2 regions of the Peribacillus sp. ACCC06369 genome follow, and region 1 is predicted to be linked to the other one. Evidence: riboswitches for the same ligand, from Rfam matches in the RefSeq annotation. Region 1 holds a riboswitch; the other holds the start of a gene.
What was found. Region 1 has a riboswitch for preQ1 ahead of QUF78_RS03065 (QueT transporter family protein). Riboswitches for the same ligand answer to the same signal wherever they lie in the genome.

Region 1 (8,166 bases):
ATGAAGAGTTTGATTGAAACGGCATTCAAGGTTGCCCAAAAATCAGTCAATGTATTAATTGAAGGAGAAACCGGCAGCGGCAAAGAAGTGCTTTCACGTTTCATCCACATAGCCAGCCCCCGAAACCATGAACCTTTTATCGGCATCAATTGTGGAGCGATCTCTGAATCCCTGCTTGAAAGCGAATTATTCGGCCATGAAAAGGGGGCTTTCACCGGAGCTACCCAGTTGCGAAAGGGTTTTTTCGAAATTGCAGGGAATGGTACGCTTTTCCTTGATGAAATTGCGGATGCGAGTCCCGCCATTCAAGTCAAATTGCTACGAGTGTTGGAAACACGGGAATTCATGCGGGTTGGCAGCAGCGGGACATTACGGACGAACGCCCGGTTAGTGGCGGCCTCCAATGAAAACCTGCAACAGGCAGTGGACAAAAATAAATTCCGGGAAGACCTATTTTACCGACTGAACGTCGTGACTCTGGATATCCCGCCTTTGCGCAACCGAAAAGAGGATATTCCCTTGCTTGTCCGTCACTTGATTGAGAGAAATGGTCATGGAGATATCTCTTTTTCCAATGAAGCCATTGAAAAATTACAACAATACAACTGGCCAGGCAACATACGCGAACTATCTAATGTGGTCATGCGCACGCTAACTCTTGCAGACCATAAGTCTGAAATAACAGCCAATGATATCTCGCTATCTAACAGCCAGGTCACTCCGAAGAAGAAGGAGCGTCCGAATGAGATTCAGACAACTGAAAACCTTCTTGAAGAGTGGCGAAAAAAGCTGGTGGCCGACTTTAATGAGAAAGATGAACTGATGCTAGAAGAAATCCTTACGGAAATCAAACAGCTTCAATCCACAATTGGAAAGGAACTCGTCATGCAGGCACTGCAAAAAACCTACGGCAACCGGAATGAAGCAGCCAAACGCTTGCAAATATCCATAAGGAAATTACGCTATATATTAAATGAGAAGAACCAGACATAAAAAAAGGGGGATGCCCCGTTCCAGGGCATCCTCCTCTGTTACTATTCTAGCGTCAATACGATGCGTCCATTGATTTCTCCCTTTTCCATCATTGAAAACACATCATTGATTTCATCAAGCTTCCTCGTCTCTATATTCGTTCTGACTTTACCCTCAGCCGCAAATTGAACGGCTTCCTGTAAATCTTTTCTCGTCCCGACGATTGACCCTTTTACAGTTACCCCATTTAGTACCGTATCAAAAATCGGGATCGGAAGTTCATCATTCGGCAATCCGACTACGACCAGTGTCCCGCCCCTCTTGACTGAACTGTAAGCCTGTTCGAATGCTTTTTTCGTAACCGCTACAGAAATGGCTGCCTGCACACCGCCAACTTTATCCTTAATGGCTTGTACAGGATCAGTCTTAAGCCCATTAACCGTGAAATCCGCCCCCAGTTCCGCCGCCAGATCAAGCTTATCATCTTGAATATCGACAGCAATGACATTAAAGCCCATCGCTTTCGCGTATTGAAGGGCAACATGTCCCAATCCGCCAATTCCATAAACCGCTACCCAATCACCAGGTTTTGCTTCTGATACCTTAAGCGCTTTATAAGTCGTTACGCCTGCACAGAAAATCGGTGAAACTTCCGCAAAGTCAAGCCCTTCAGGAACCTTCACCACATATTTGGCAGGTGCTTTACAGTATTCCGCATACCCCCCGTCCACGGAGTAGCCTGCATTCAATTGATCCAAGCAAAGCGTTTCCCTTCCAGTCAAACAATACTCACAATCGCCACAGGCCGAGTAAAGCCATGGGATCCCAACGCGGTCACCGACCTTCAAGGAAGTTACGCCTTCTGCCACCTTTTCTATGATGCCTACACCTTCATGTCCTGGGATAAGCGGAAGCTTGGGCTTTACCGGCCAATCGCCATGTACCGCATGTAAATCGGTATGACACACGCCACATGCTTTAATTTTCACTAATATCTCACCATAATCCAATTCCGGGATGGGTACTTCTTTTATCTCAAGTTTTTGGTTAAATTCATTGACGACCGCTGCCTTCATTGTCTTGACCTGTTGTTTTGCATTTACAGTGCTAGCCCCTTGTTTTACATTCATGATTCATATTCCTCCCTTAATTAAGTGGATATTATTTCTTACTCCACTTATATTTCTTACTCCACTTATACAAGATGCAAGTGCCATGCCAATGCAAAAAGGCCAAGACGACAGCATCCAATTTAAAAAAGTGCCGAAAATTCGGCCCATTTGGACGAATTAACGGCCCAAGTTGGACGAAATCCGGTTTGTATATTGCAGAAAAAATAGCTCACCCTATAAATGGGAGGTGTCCAAAACATGGACCAATTTGAAAAAGCTTATGAATCCTATAAACAGCAGGGAACACCGCAAGCAAACCAACTTGATTCAGCAGGAAAAGAAGAAATCATCGCCGTAAGGAAAAATGAAGAGGACAATATTATCGCCATCAAGACCAACTCCGGCCGCGAACTCGACTACCCCACTGCCCTTTCGGAAGCCAAAGCAGGCATCCTGGCCAATGTTGACGTCTTTCATAAATATGGACGTGATATATTGCGGAGTGAGCCTGATGGGATAAAAGAAAATAACCTGGATCAACTGCCGGAGTTTTGAGTTTTCGGGGAAACTGCCTGATATGGGCAGTTTTTTTCTGTCTGGAGTTAAACATTAAAAAGAACCAGCATGATAGCCGGATCCTTATTTTTCATACTGATAGGATTCAGAGATTTCGAGCAGTTGCCCACAGGACTCGACAACCTCAATGATTTCCATCCACGACATGTCCAGTCCCAGTTCATTTGCATGGGAAATCTTATCCCGTAATTTCCGGATGGCATTCGCATCCTTCTTCCCTTTACTTTTCGAAGGGATTTGGAAGAAGCACCTCAATTCTTCATCCTTATGTATGATATCGAATTTATCACTGATTTGCAGGCACTCTATTAAATTGATATCCTCATTTTTATCGATTCTCCTCCTATATAATTCGGTTGCCTTTTCTAAACGGTCTTCGCTGATCATTGGATGCCAGCTTCCGTCGCCGAATCTATCCATGATGATATCGCTCATCCTCATTTCCAATAAGGTAATGTATCCGAATATCAGCATCCTAATTGGAGGCTTTTGAAGGTCGGCATGGGTAATCAACTTTTTAATTGAATTATTCTCTAATACGAAGACCCTTGTTTTATTCTTGAAAATATGGAGCAGCTGGATTAAAGGGGTTGAATCCGAAACCATTTCCCTTGGTGAAAAGTTTCTCAAATATTCCGAAATGCTCCCTTCACCCAGTTCTTCCCTTTCGATATATCCGATGATTTCCCCTTGATCTTGCACTGCCAATATATCAAAATTCTTTTTTTCCAATGCTTTCCGAATATCCAGCGCCAGATCGTTTGTATGGCAAAACTCAAGCTCCTGGGCTATGCTCTTAACCGTGATATTTTCTTCATAAAGAGTTTTAAGACTAAGATAGCTGCTATTGCTTTTTCTTTGGCTTCCATTTAACATCTTTCACCCTCCGCTCAGGAACACTTTCTGCACGATTTTCCGCTTTAAAATTATTGACCGATATAATGCATACGGCCCCCACAAATAAAGTCCACCCAAGTGGACTTTATCCCATTCATGTGGATCTTTTTGGTACCATTAATCAAAAGCCTTCCACTGCATTACCTGCTGCCGTTTCCTCATTCCCCTCTTCATTCCAAGCCTTGCAAACATCCACCCAATCCTTTGCTCCTGAATATTCAAATAATTCCGTGGGTGTAAGTTCTATTGCAGAGTTCGTACTGCCGCATGCCGGGAACAATGACTCAAAGCGCTTCATTGATACATCAAGAAAAACAGCTAGATCGTTAGCCAGACCAAACGGACAAACTCCTCCGATGGCATGGCCGGTCTGCTCAAACACTTCCTCGGGTGACAGCATCCGTGCCTTGAAACCGAACATCTGCCGAAATTTCTTATTATCCACTTTTGCGTCCCCAGCCGCTACAACCAAAATCGCATCATGACCTTCCCCCCTAAAGGAAAGAGTTTTAGCGATCCTCGCTGGGATAACGCCGATGGTTTCTGCAGCCTCACTCACCGTAGCGCTCGATGTTTCGAACTCCATTACATCGCCTTCCCGATCCCATTGTTTAAAATGGCTTTTGACACTCGCGATAGACATATTATATTCACTCCTTTGAAGTACATATAAAAATAATATCATCCTTCATTGCCATAAATCAAAATCCTATGGATGCTTGAAAACCTATAAATTAAAACCATTCTTTACAAATTGACGAAACAAGCTTACTTGGGATACTATTAATCATCGGGCAAACGCCTATACGTGGTTCGTAACCATCCCACGATAAAAAACTAGGGAGAGAGTAAAATGAATGTTCGTACACTCGTGATAAACGGGTTATTGGCTGCCTTGTATGTGGCGGTCTCATTGGTGTTTAAACCAATAGCTTTTGAGATGTTCCAATTTCGTGTACCGGAAATGTTGAACCATCTTATTGTATTCAATAAAAAATATATCTATGGTATTGTCGGCGGCGTCTTCATATCGAATCTGCTCTTTTCACCGATGGTTCCATATGATTTAATTTTTGGGGTGGGGCAATCCGTACTCGCCTTGCTGCTTGTCATTTTTGTTTCGCGGTTCATAAAAGGCATTAAAGGGCGGATGATCGCCACGATCATCTTTTTCACGTTCACAATGTTTTTAATTGCCATTGAACTGAACCTTGCCTTTGGCTTACCATTCTGGTTAAGCTGGATGACCACGGCTGTCGGTGAATTCGTTGTCCTCTTGATTGGCGCGCCAATCATTTATGGAATGAACAAAAGAATTCAGTTTGAAAAGTGGCTTTAAAGGAATCTTCGCTTCATGAACCCACTATAATGTAAAAGAGCTGTCTGCATCATGCGACAGCTCTTTTTTCACCAATTAACTTAAAAATGATAAACTATTAGTCAGAATGGTGGTGACCCTTTGAAAAAAGTCCTGACCTTAACCGGTCTACTGGTAATTGCATTATTTATTTTTTCAAATGCAGAATTATTTACTTTGATTTGGAAAAGTGACTTGGATTCAGTTATTAGCATATTGAAGGAAAACCTTTTGCTCACTTTTATTGTGACATTCGTATTGATGTTTGTCCAAAATTCATTTACAATCATCCCCTTAATTTTGCTTCTGACTATCAATGTAACGATATTCGGATTCATATATGGCTACCTATGGAGTTGGTTTACAAGTGTCGTTGCTTCAGGATTCATTTTTTATGCTGCAAGAAATTGGTTTCAGGAACTTCTCTTAAAGAAGATGGGGGAAAAATGGCAAAAAACTGTTGTGGAGCATGGCTTCATGTACGTGTTTACAGGCAGGATTTTCCCACTTATCCCAACAAGTTTAATTAACTTGGCTGCTGGAGTCAGCACCGTCACTTTCAAGGATTTTTTATTAGCGACGGCACTTGGCAACCTGATATACTTTTTCTTCCTATCGTTAATTCCATATGGACTCCTATCTGTTGAAATGAACCAATACACGCTAGTTGCACTCGCACTCCTCTTCTTATTATTTTTCATTATCTATAAGCGTGCAAAAAAGAAAAAGAACCTAACCTTATTCAGAAAAAATAGGTGACCCACATTGGTCCCTGTTTTTTTATTTAGGATTCTGCATATATTTTTTTCCGATAGTTTGTTAAAATGTGTATGTAATTTTACCTTTGAAATGTCTTAAAATCAGGGAGAATCTCCATGTCCAAACGCTCCATCTTAGCAATATATATCCTATCCGGGATTCTTACACTAGTCGTGTTCGACTTTTTTTTAACTACAAATATCCATAACAAAGAGGTCTTCATTCAACTTCAGAGAGTGGAAGGCATTGTTTTCCTTTTATCAATAGGCTTGATATTATTTCTTTATTTAGCTAAAAGGGAAGAATTCAAACAATTAAAAGAAGCGGAACAACGCCGGCGCACACTCATCAATTCAATGGTGGATTTCGTTAACTTCAAGGATGGTGATGGCCGATGGCTTGAGTCCAATACCTTCGGGCTACAATTATTTCAGTTGGAGCATGTAGATTATAAGGGAAAAAAAGACAGCGAACTCGCAGAATACTCCGAATTTTATAAAGAGTCGTTGATCTACTGTGAAGGTTCCGATGAAGAAACGTGGGTAAAAGGGGAAATTACAAGGTGTGAGGAAATCATCCCTCTTCCCGACGGCAATCACAAGACCTTTGATACGATTAAAGTTCCCCTGTTCAATGAGGATGGTTCACGAAAAGGCTTAGTAGTCATCGGCAGGGATATTTCTGAAAGGGTTGTCGCTGAGAATCAATTATTCGATAGTGAACAACGCTATAAATCATTGTTTGAACACAACCCTTATCCGATGCTGATGCTTGATTTAAATGGAATGATCACGACCGTAAATCCAAGGTTTGAAACGGTAACAGGCTTTCAACAGGAAGAAATACATGGAGCCTCATTCATTAAATTGAACTTTACTACAGAAGATGCGGAACTGATCCGTACATCTTGCCAATATGTCATCGAAAACCATAAGGGGATTAAGAAAGGGAAAGATATAGAATTCCTAACGAAGTACGGGAAGTCCATCTTACTTTCTTGTACGTTTGTCCCGATGATGGTTGGCGAGGATTTGGTCGGGATCATCACTTATGCTAAAGAAGTCACTCAAATTCGAGAAACCGAAGCACGCTTAAGAAGAACAGAAAAATTGTCGATAGTCGGCGAACTTGCCGCAAGTGTAGCCCACGAAGTACGAAACCCGTTGACTTCTTTAAAGGGTTTTGTCCAGCTACTTAAAAAGAGCGACCATCCCTATGAACAATACTACACGATTATGTTAAGTGAATTGGACCGGATCAATCTTATTGTAAGCGAGTTACTCGTTCTGGCAAAACCACAGGAACTTCCATTCAGCAAGCATCAAATCATCGAACTGATGAATGATGTCAAAACCTTGTTGAAACCAGAGGCGGACTCGTACCCCACCCAAATATCAATATCTGTAAAAAACGAAATACCGCTTCTATTATGTGAGGGAAACCAATTAAAACAAGTATTCATAAACATGCTCAAGAATTCAATGGAGGCATCCGCCGATCACATTTGGATTGATTTTGAGCGCAAGGACAATAACCTTTCCATTACCATCAAAGATAATGGAAGCGGAATAGAAAAAAAACGGTTAAAGCATCTTGGAGAACCTTTCTATTCCTCTAAAGAAAAAGGAACAGGGTTAGGATTGACAGTCAGCTGCCGAATCATTGAGGCGCATCGGGGAAAGGTCCACTTTAACAGCGAACCAAGCCATGGAACCGAGGTCCAAATTCTTTTGCCCATATAAATATAAATCGGAGGACAAGCCTTAATCTTGTCCTTTTTTTACGATTCAGAACCATCCCTTGATAAAATTAAAATAGAGAGGTGAAGAAATCCTTGATTTTCCCCCAGAATGACACGGACTCATCAGGTTGGTTCCCAATTATTCTCGGACCTCCAATCTTATTGGAAGTAACTGTATCCTCTTTTCCAGCTGTACTCATTTGCGTTGCCTCAACTTCCGCCTCTTTTGTTTTGATATCATCTACGGTTTCTTCCTCATCCATCTCCAAATCCATATCCTTTTCGAAAACAAGGACATAAGTACGGCGTTCCCCATCCTTTGAAACTGTAACTGAAATGGCCGTCTTCGCTTTATCCTTGATCTTCACTTTTTTACTGCTCTCACCGTCATATTCAATCTTGGCTCCGCTAGCACTTGTCGTTGCATTCATTTCGACTGAAGCAATATCATTATCGACCTCGATATGATATGTATGCTCATTCGAATCAAAAGGTTTGTTCCATACTCCGGATGATACTGTCAAATTGTTCAACACTGGGGCGTTATTGCCTTCTTGACTTAAAGAATCGGTTGACGGTACCTTCTCTACAGAATCCGTTTTCGGTTTCTGTGTTGAAATACTTTCAAGCTGCTGTGCTTTCGGTACTTGGCTGCCACTGCTTGGTTTTGGATTATTGGAGGATTCAGCAGTAGAAGTTAAAGATGATTTATTCCCCTTGTCGGAGGAAGGCAGAGCCTCACTTGCTCCTTT
Region 2 (8,166 bases), 3.6 Mb from region 1:
ATAACTTATTATAGTCAGACCCTAATGGCAGCCCGATTTTCCCAAAATAAAATCCCCTCAAGATGGAAGTGTAACACCTACATATAAAATGTCGGCTTTTACACTTTCAAACTTAAAAGGGGATAATATCACATTCATACCTTCAAGAAAATATTACTCCGACCAATTCAGAGTATTTAAGAACTTGTACACATCCTCATAAACCTGCTCACGTTCTTTACCTAATGTGATTATATGACCAGAGTTTTCATACCATATCAAGTGTTTATGCTGCGTATCGACTTCATTGAAAATCGCTGTAGCACTATTCGTATAGTCAGGATCATCCAAGCGCCCTTGTAAAACAAGAGTTGGTGATGTAATCAGATCTAAATTTTCACCCGTCTCATTTATTACATTCACCACATCTTTCAGTGAAGTCATCGGGTCTTCTTCCAACAGCTTCACTTCTGCAGCAATTTGGTCAGCATCTTTGCCTTCAAACTTCTTATAGGCCTGTGCATAATTGAGCAAGCGGTTTTTTTGTCGATCGCTACTTTTTCCTTGTGTCGGGGCACACATTGAAACTACGCCTTTTACAGGAAGTTCAATTCCCACTTTCAATGAGAACAATCCTCCTAAAGAAATTCCCATAACAGCAATTTCCTCGTAACCTTCCTCTTTGAGGAATTTATAGCCATTGACTACATCTTCCCACCATTCCTTTGGACCTGTTTTAGCAAGTTCCTCGGCTGATACTCCGTGCCCTCTATAAAGAGGCCCGTGACAAGTATAGTCGCGATCATGCAGGTATTTCCCTAATTTCTTCATATCTCCTGTACTTCCGGTAAACCCGTGAAGTAAAAGAACAGCTCTATTTCCACCTCTATATGTGAATGATTCAGGTGCTTTCACTTTCATCTTTCTAGGACCTTCTTTCTGCTCTTGTTGATAAATAGAATCTAAATGATTTTCAAAAAAAAATCAATTAATACCCCTTGAGTGGGATTTCTTCTATCCTATTCCGTATTTTCATTAAAACAATTAAATCATGTATATAATATCCTTACCACACGCTTTACAACTCATCCGTTCCGAAGCACATTTTACTATGATTGATTCTATTTAGCAATCGTCATTTAACCATTTTTTTTAAGAAAAGTAAAATGCACCTTGTGTTACGATGCACAAAGTATTACACTTTTAAAATGAAAAGGAGGCGATTTTATTTGGATAAAGAACTAATGAAGGGAAGCATTGACCTCCTTTTGCTTTCACTTCTTTCACAAAAAAAGCTATATGGCTATGAAATCACAAAGATCTTGAGAGAAATGAGCATGGGCAAATACGAAATCAGTGAAGGCACCCTCTACCCCGCCCTTAAACGGTTGGAAAAAAAGGAATTCATAGAAGGCCATTGGAAAGAGTCCGAATCAAGTCGCAGGAAATATTATCATGTCACGGAAACTGGACAAACCGAACTTGAACGGAAACGGAAATGCTTTTTCACCCTGGAAAAGTTAGTTCGGAAAAGCGCAGAGCAATTCTGACCAAAAACAAGATAAAAAGCTTCCCGCACCCATTATTGGAACGGTGGAAGAAGCTTTTTTTGCTGTTTACTCGCGAATTCATGCTGTACTCTTGGGTTTGTGCTGTTTACTCGCGAATTCATGCTGTACTCTTGGGTTTGTGCTGTTTACTCGCGAATTCGTGCTGCACTCTTGGGTTTGTGCTGTTTACTCGCGAATTCGTGCTGCACTCTTGGGTTTGTGCTGTTTACTCGCGAATTCGTGCTGCACTCTTGGGTTTGTGCTGTTTACTCGCGAATTTCGCACGTTTACTCGTGAATTTTGCTGTTTTACTCGTGAATTCGTGCTGCACTCTTGGGTTTGTGCTGTTTACTCGCGAATTTCGCACGTTTACTCGTGAGTTTTGCTGTTTTACTCGTGAGTTTGGAGCATTTACTCGTGAATTCATGCTATTTACTCGTGAATTCGTGCTGCACTCATGATTTCGAGCTGTTTACTCGTGAGTTTGGAGCATTTACTCGTGAGTTCGTGCTGCACTCATGATTTCGCGCTGTTTACTCGTGAGATTCGTGCTATTTACTCGTGAGTTCGTACTGCACCCATGATTTCGAGCTGTTTAACTCGTGAATTCGTGCTGCACTCTTGGGTTTGTGCTGTTTACTCGTGAATTTCGTACGTTTACTCGTGAATTTTGCTGTTTTACTCGTGAGTTTGGAGCATTTACTCGTGAGTTCGTGCTATTTACTCGTGAGTTCATGCTGCACTCATGATTTCACGCTGGTTTACTCGCGAATTTCGCACGTTTACTCGTGAGTTTTGCTGGTTTACTCGTGAGTTTGGAGCATTTACTCGTGAATTCATGCTATTTACTCGCGAATTCGTGTTGCACCCATGAATTCATGCTATTTACTCGTGAGTTCGTGCTGCACCCATGATTTCGCGCTGTTTAACTCGTGAATTCGTGCTGCACTCTTGGGTTTGTGCTGTTTACTCGCGAATTTTACACGTTTACTCGTGAGTTTTGCTGGTTTACTCGTGAGTTTGGAGCATTTACTCGTGAATTCATGCTATTTACTCGTGAGTTCGTGCTGCACTCATGATTTCGCGCTGGTTTACTCGTGAGTTCGTGCGCCACTCTTGGGTTTGTGCTGTTTACTCGCGAATTTCGCACGTTTACTCGTGAATTTTGCTGTTTTACTCGTGAGTTCGTGCTGCACCCATGATTTCGCGCTGTTTACTCGCGAATACGTTTACTCGTAAGTTACTCCGATGACGTAAAAAAAGGACCTAATTAGGTCCTTTTTTGTCTATTCCTTTATGCTTCCGATAATTGGCGCAGGAGAGCTTCATACAATCCCCTTGAACATGCGGGCCATATTTTTCACGAAAGGCCTCGAGGCAATAGCATTTGTCTTCTTCCTTTTTGGTTCCATCCATCGAGTGCATCCCTCCTAGCATTCAACCGGAGACTACTCGCTTCTCCAGCCTTACGTTGATTCGGCCCAACAATGTGGCACCGATTGACTGAATGACTGTTTTAACGATGATTTGGCCGATAACCGCAGCGGGTACAGCTTCCCATGGCAATATATTGGCACCCAGTGGACTTAGGCCAATCACGACAAATATCACTGAATCGAAAAATCCTCCAACGATCCCGCTGTAAAACACCCTCCAACTCATCGGGAGCTTTAACCGGGTATAAATTTCAGTATCCGCTGTTTCTGCCACCACGAAAGATAATGCGGAAGCAAATACAATCAATAATGTATCTCCTAATAAAAATGATACACATGCAGATAAAATCAGTGCGGTAATGATGCACATATAGGTTTTCGCGCGGCCGAATTTATTTTGGACCAGATCTCGAAAGATGAAGGTTCCCCCGATGAGCAATGTACCCATAGGAATGATGAACATACCAAAGTGCAATGGCTCAAAAGCTGCCGTAACCACATTCGCCGTGACGATGGATACTAAATACAATAGAACTCTTAACATTTCTTACATTCTCCTTATACAGAAAAAACAGCACCCTAAGAAAGAGCACCGTTCCCCTTAGTTTTTTTGAGAGGGTAGCTAGAACCTCTTCCGCCCGAGCGGATTATCATTTTCCTTAATTATCGTAGCTTGAAAACGATTGGAAATCAAGAAGTTTCCCTGTTGCTTCGTGATTTCGATTTAGTCGCTGGGAATGGTGCGAAACCAAGGTTTTCATTTGCCGAATCGTTAAGTCAATATCCATTTTTCCAAAGCTTTGTACGTAGTGAAATTAATACGAACATCCCACTTTGATATCACTTTAGGACTTTTGCCGATTCTTGTCGCAGAAAACTGCTTGACCAGCTATATGAAAAGCGGACAATCATTGATAGAGTTATGTTACGGTCTTTCCTTGTAAAAGAAGAAACTCATTTGGCCACGGTCTTAAGAGTAATGACAAAAGTATAAACGCGAGGAGGAAAAAGAATAATGAAAAAAACGACGTTTGTCTATCCTATTTATATCGCAACCACGCCAGAGAAGCTTTGGGAAGCCCTGACGAGTGGTGAATTCACGAAAAAGTATCATTTCGGATGCCAAGTCCAGTCTGATTGGCAAGAAGGCTCAACCGTTGAATATTTGCTGCAAGATGGGCGGGTTACTGATCATGGTATTGTACATAAGTGTGAGCCGTTGCACCTGCTCTCGTTTACATGGAACATGGCAGGAGACGAACCCCCTCGCGACCAGCCTACACGTGTCACCTTTGAACTACAGCCAATGGATGGTTCAACCGTGAAGTTAACGCTAAAGCATGAGGAGCTATTGGAGACAGATTTCGTATACGATGACAATACCTTTAAAGGCTTAAATAATGGATGGCCTGCCATTCTAAGTAACCTGAAGAGCTTGCTTGAAACTGGACGGACCTTGCCGCCAATCTATGTAGATCGGGAAAATCAGTTGTTAGTGGAGAACGATAAAAACACATTGAAAGAGAGTTGATTCAGTATGGATACTCAAATAACTACGAAATTTAAAATAGTCAAGCCAACTAATGAGGTGTTTGAAGCCATAGTGAACCCTGAAAAAATCGGGAATTTTTGGTTCTCATCGAGTTCAGAAAGATGGGAACAAGGCCGGACGCCTACATTGAGATATGACGAATACGATGCTGAAGTGGTAATCCATGTTTTAGAAGTCGAGAAAAATAGGAAAATCGTGTTTTCGTGGGGAGGAAATGATCAAGAAACGGTTGTTACCATCACACTTAAAGAGTTGGATAATACGAGTACAATTATTGAAGTAAAAGAATCCGGTTTGAATGAAGATGACCCTGAAATAATAAACAAAATGATAGGACAAAAAGAAGGTTGGGTATATACATTAACCTGTTTAAAGGGTTATTTAGAAAATGGCGTTAATAATTTGAGAGCATCAATAGTTTTTTAGTTATTAAAGGGTGCTGGTAAGAATCAATGGCAGTTGGGCGTGCCCAACTAAATAAAGGCTTTTTCTTCGAAGTTCAAAAAAAGAAGGCTTACAAGTCTTGGTTAGACGATATAATTTTCTTGATTTTTCCGTATTAAACGGAGAAAAAACTCAAGGATGGATGTCACCCTTGAGTTTTTCACTTTCCGTATGGTTTGACCGGGATTTAATCGGATATCACTTTTAGATACATTCCCTTCGAAGCTCTTTTATGGGCTTTAACCCCCATGTCCTGGACTTTTTCCGATAAATTGGAAGCTCTTACTAAATGGGTTCCTTGAATAACGGAAGGATCAATGAGCCGCACTTTATTTTTCAGATGAATATCGTAGTCCAATTGATCTTCTTTCAGCTTTACGTTACCATGGATCCGTTTTATCAGATTTTGCACTTCATGGTCTTCAGTGGAGCTTAATAAGGACATGACTTCTTCATCTGTACCTAGTAAGTCATCAAGGCTGATCAGGTTGTTAGCCAAAGCCAATTTTAAGGTCTTTGCCAAGATATCATAGCCATATATATTAAGAGGGTCCATGAAAAAATCAATAACTTCGCTGTAATACGTTTCTACAAACCATTCTGCCGATTCAATATTATCCAAATACATCCTTCCATTAATTATGGTTACATGGTCTAGAAAGTCATGAACGGATTCCAGTGTGATATGTCCGTATTGATACATATCCCGGAGAGTATAATCTACCCGATCGGCGCATAACTCAGGTGCTGGCTGTTCAAGCAATTCCCATTTTGATTGAAAAATATCTTCACATTCATATCCATACCTCTTCAGTATCGAGGGGATTTCGGATTCCATAATGACATGTTCATATATTTTTTCATGATAATCTTCATCCTTACAATCCAGAACGAAATCAATTACATGTGAGAATGCAGTGTGGGATACGTCATGCAGCAAGCCCGCGATTTGTTCCTCCAATGACCCACCAAGCGATTTTATTAAAAGCATCACACCTATTGAATGGTCAAACCGTGTGGCGTCCCACTTCTCATTAACTAAATAACTTGCCCCTCCTTGATGTATCCCCTTCAATCTTTGGAGCGGTTTGCTTACTATCAGCTCTTCGAGAACTCCCTCTACAATGTGTTTCCCATAGATACTATCCGAAACTATCAATAACTGCCACCTCCCCCATTAGTTTACTCATTACAGGCAGGTGATTTCACTGATTTTCTTCTGTGAAAATTATTTCCCCCTTTTCATTTTGCTCATATTGCTTCCTTGCCAATTTTTCTAACTCCTCTTCATCATTCAAATCGATATTCCCTGGATTGACCTCATCAATACCCTCTATGAATATCATTTCATTTGTTTTTATTACCTGATCTGTCGGATACACTTCAAAAATGTCTTCTACAGGTTTTGTTTTATTTTTATAAGGTTTAGTGAATAAAAAAAAAGCAGTCAAGACTATGATAATTGAAGACAAAATACCGAATTTCATTTTCATTTATTCATCCCTTTCAAGCTATCCGTATAACCTTATACTACCACAAAAGGATATAACTGGTTAAAAAAATAAGACAAGCTCATATATTATATAGCGGGTTCCCTTTTTCAGTTACAAGGACATTCAAATTTCTGGTTAGGGGAACTGGAAATGGATTCTGCATCTTCGCCCACTGCTGCCTTTGCAACTTTATCCTCCCCTTGAACCGTAAGACAGCAAGTGTTCCTTTCGGTCGCTTCCAATGGAAAAGTCCCCACTAAAAAAACATTTATTCAGAAGAATTTCTAATATTTGACATTTGAAAATCAGTACGATATCATCCTAATTAACCAGTGGTCAATAAATAAGGGGGTGCTATAATGTCGCCAAGGAAATCGGCAGGTAAAGAATTATCCAGGGAAATGGTATTGAATGAAGCTAGACATCTTTTTGCCACCGAAGGGTATTCGAACGTCTCAATGAGACAATTGGCTAAATCATTGGATTGCAGCCATGGAGCCATTTATTATCACTTTAAAAATAAGGCAGAAATATTTTATAGTTTGGTTAAAACGGATTTTTCCGTTTTAAATACTTTAATCGATGATATCATCATGTCGGAAAATGACCCTTCCCGAAAAATGGAGAAGATTTTATTGTGCTTCATAGAGTTCGGTTTAACCCAACAGAATCATTATTCCATCATGTTTTTATCCAAGGAAAAAGAAATTCAGCATTTACTTCAAATCGATTCCAATAAGACCTACGAAAAGCTAATCCAGTCCTTGACAGACCTTACCGACAACAAACTGAATCCTGCATCCATATGGTCCATTTTCCTGTCTCTTCACGGATTCATAACGTTTTATATTAATTCTGATCTATCTTATCCGGATGTAAAAGGTTTAGCTGATTTTCACGTAAAAAATATCATCAAGAACATTATTTAATTTTTCATGAATATCATTGACCAATGGTTAATTGAATTTCAGGAGGCTTTTAAATGGTAAAGAAATTCCTTCATATCGAAGGACTCATGGTCCTTTTAGCGATGATTTACGTCTATTCGTTATTTGAATTCAGCTGGTGGATTTTCCTTTTATTGATTTTGTTGCCTGATGTTTCCATGTTGACCTATTCGATCGATGAACGAGTTGGAGCAAAAGTTTATAACTTTTTCCACACTTATACCGTGCCGTTTTTCTAAAGTCGGATGCATGTATGATGATTGGTTTAATTTGGACCGCACATATTGGAATGGACCGCTTATTTGGGTATGGCCTTAAATACACATCATCCTTCAAAGCTACACACCTTCAAAAGGTATAGGAAGCTTTCCACATGTAAAAGGCAGTGTGATTACACATCACACTGCCTCCTGCTCTCTTTTCTTTACACGCCTCGCTTGTTACCCCATATATAGGTATGCAGCTGGGGCAGCACTTTCACATCATTCAAATCATCATCGGCTATCACTTTATCTATTAACTCTTCGTATTTCTTCAAAAGACCGCTGATCAATTGATTATCATCAGCCGTCGTGCTGTCATCATTGCCGACCTGCAGATAAAATGGAATATCCGGGTAACGGCCATGCACACTTTTGGCATACTGGTAATCTTCTTCGTTAAAGACGACTACTTTCAATGAGACATGGTTTTCAGGGTTTCGATTGGCAAGGTTCGATATGATTCGGTCAAGTACCGTAAAGTCCGTGTTCATTCTTGAGCTCG

Region 2: another riboswitch for preQ1. It lies ahead of QUF78_RS20600 (VUT family protein); the one in region 1 lies ahead of QUF78_RS03065 (QueT transporter family protein).

What each region holds. Positions count from the first base shown of each region.
Region 1 covers NZ_JAUCEN010000002.1:467,412-475,577, reverse strand. Annotated here, with positions in the region: gene QUF78_RS03090 (sigma-54-dependent transcriptional regulator) at 1-993, shown strand, start outside; gene adhP (alcohol dehydrogenase AdhP) at 1,035-2,048, opposite strand; gene QUF78_RS03080 (DUF3892 domain-containing protein) at 2,343-2,639, shown strand; gene QUF78_RS03075 (hypothetical protein) at 2,724-3,536, opposite strand; gene QUF78_RS03070 (YbaK/EbsC family protein) at 3,679-4,200, opposite strand; PreQ1 riboswitch class I at 4,360-4,404, shown strand; gene QUF78_RS03065 (QueT transporter family protein) at 4,411-4,896, shown strand; gene QUF78_RS03060 (TVP38/TMEM64 family protein) at 5,017-5,673, shown strand; gene QUF78_RS03055 (PAS domain-containing sensor histidine kinase) at 5,790-7,415, shown strand; gene QUF78_RS03050 (cadherin-like beta sandwich domain-containing protein) at 7,483-8,166, opposite strand, start outside.
Region 2 covers NZ_JAUCEN010000002.1:4,053,553-4,061,718, forward strand. Annotated here, with positions in the region: gene QUF78_RS20560 (alpha/beta hydrolase) at 154-900, opposite strand; gene QUF78_RS20565 (PadR family transcriptional regulator) at 1,209-1,529, shown strand; gene QUF78_RS20570 (hypothetical protein) at 1,565-1,990, shown strand; gene QUF78_RS20575 (hypothetical protein) at 2,172-2,321, shown strand; gene QUF78_RS20580 (hypothetical protein) at 2,318-2,443, shown strand; gene QUF78_RS20585 (hypothetical protein) at 2,481-2,630, shown strand; gene QUF78_RS20590 (hypothetical protein) at 2,646-2,768, shown strand; gene QUF78_RS20595 (hypothetical protein) at 2,796-2,945, opposite strand; gene QUF78_RS20600 (VUT family protein) at 2,967-3,509, opposite strand; PreQ1 riboswitch class I at 3,561-3,603, opposite strand; gene QUF78_RS20605 (hypothetical protein) at 3,639-3,803, shown strand; gene QUF78_RS20610 (SRPBCC family protein) at 3,981-4,496, shown strand; gene QUF78_RS20615 (SRPBCC family protein) at 4,503-4,943, shown strand; gene QUF78_RS20620 (HD domain-containing protein) at 5,149-6,120, opposite strand; gene QUF78_RS20625 (hypothetical protein) at 6,167-6,454, opposite strand; gene QUF78_RS20630 (TetR/AcrR family transcriptional regulator) at 6,814-7,383, shown strand; partial or broken gene QUF78_RS20635 (DUF4260 domain-containing protein) at 7,437-7,762, shown strand; gene queE (7-carboxy-7-deazaguanine synthase QueE) at 7,826-8,166, opposite strand, start outside.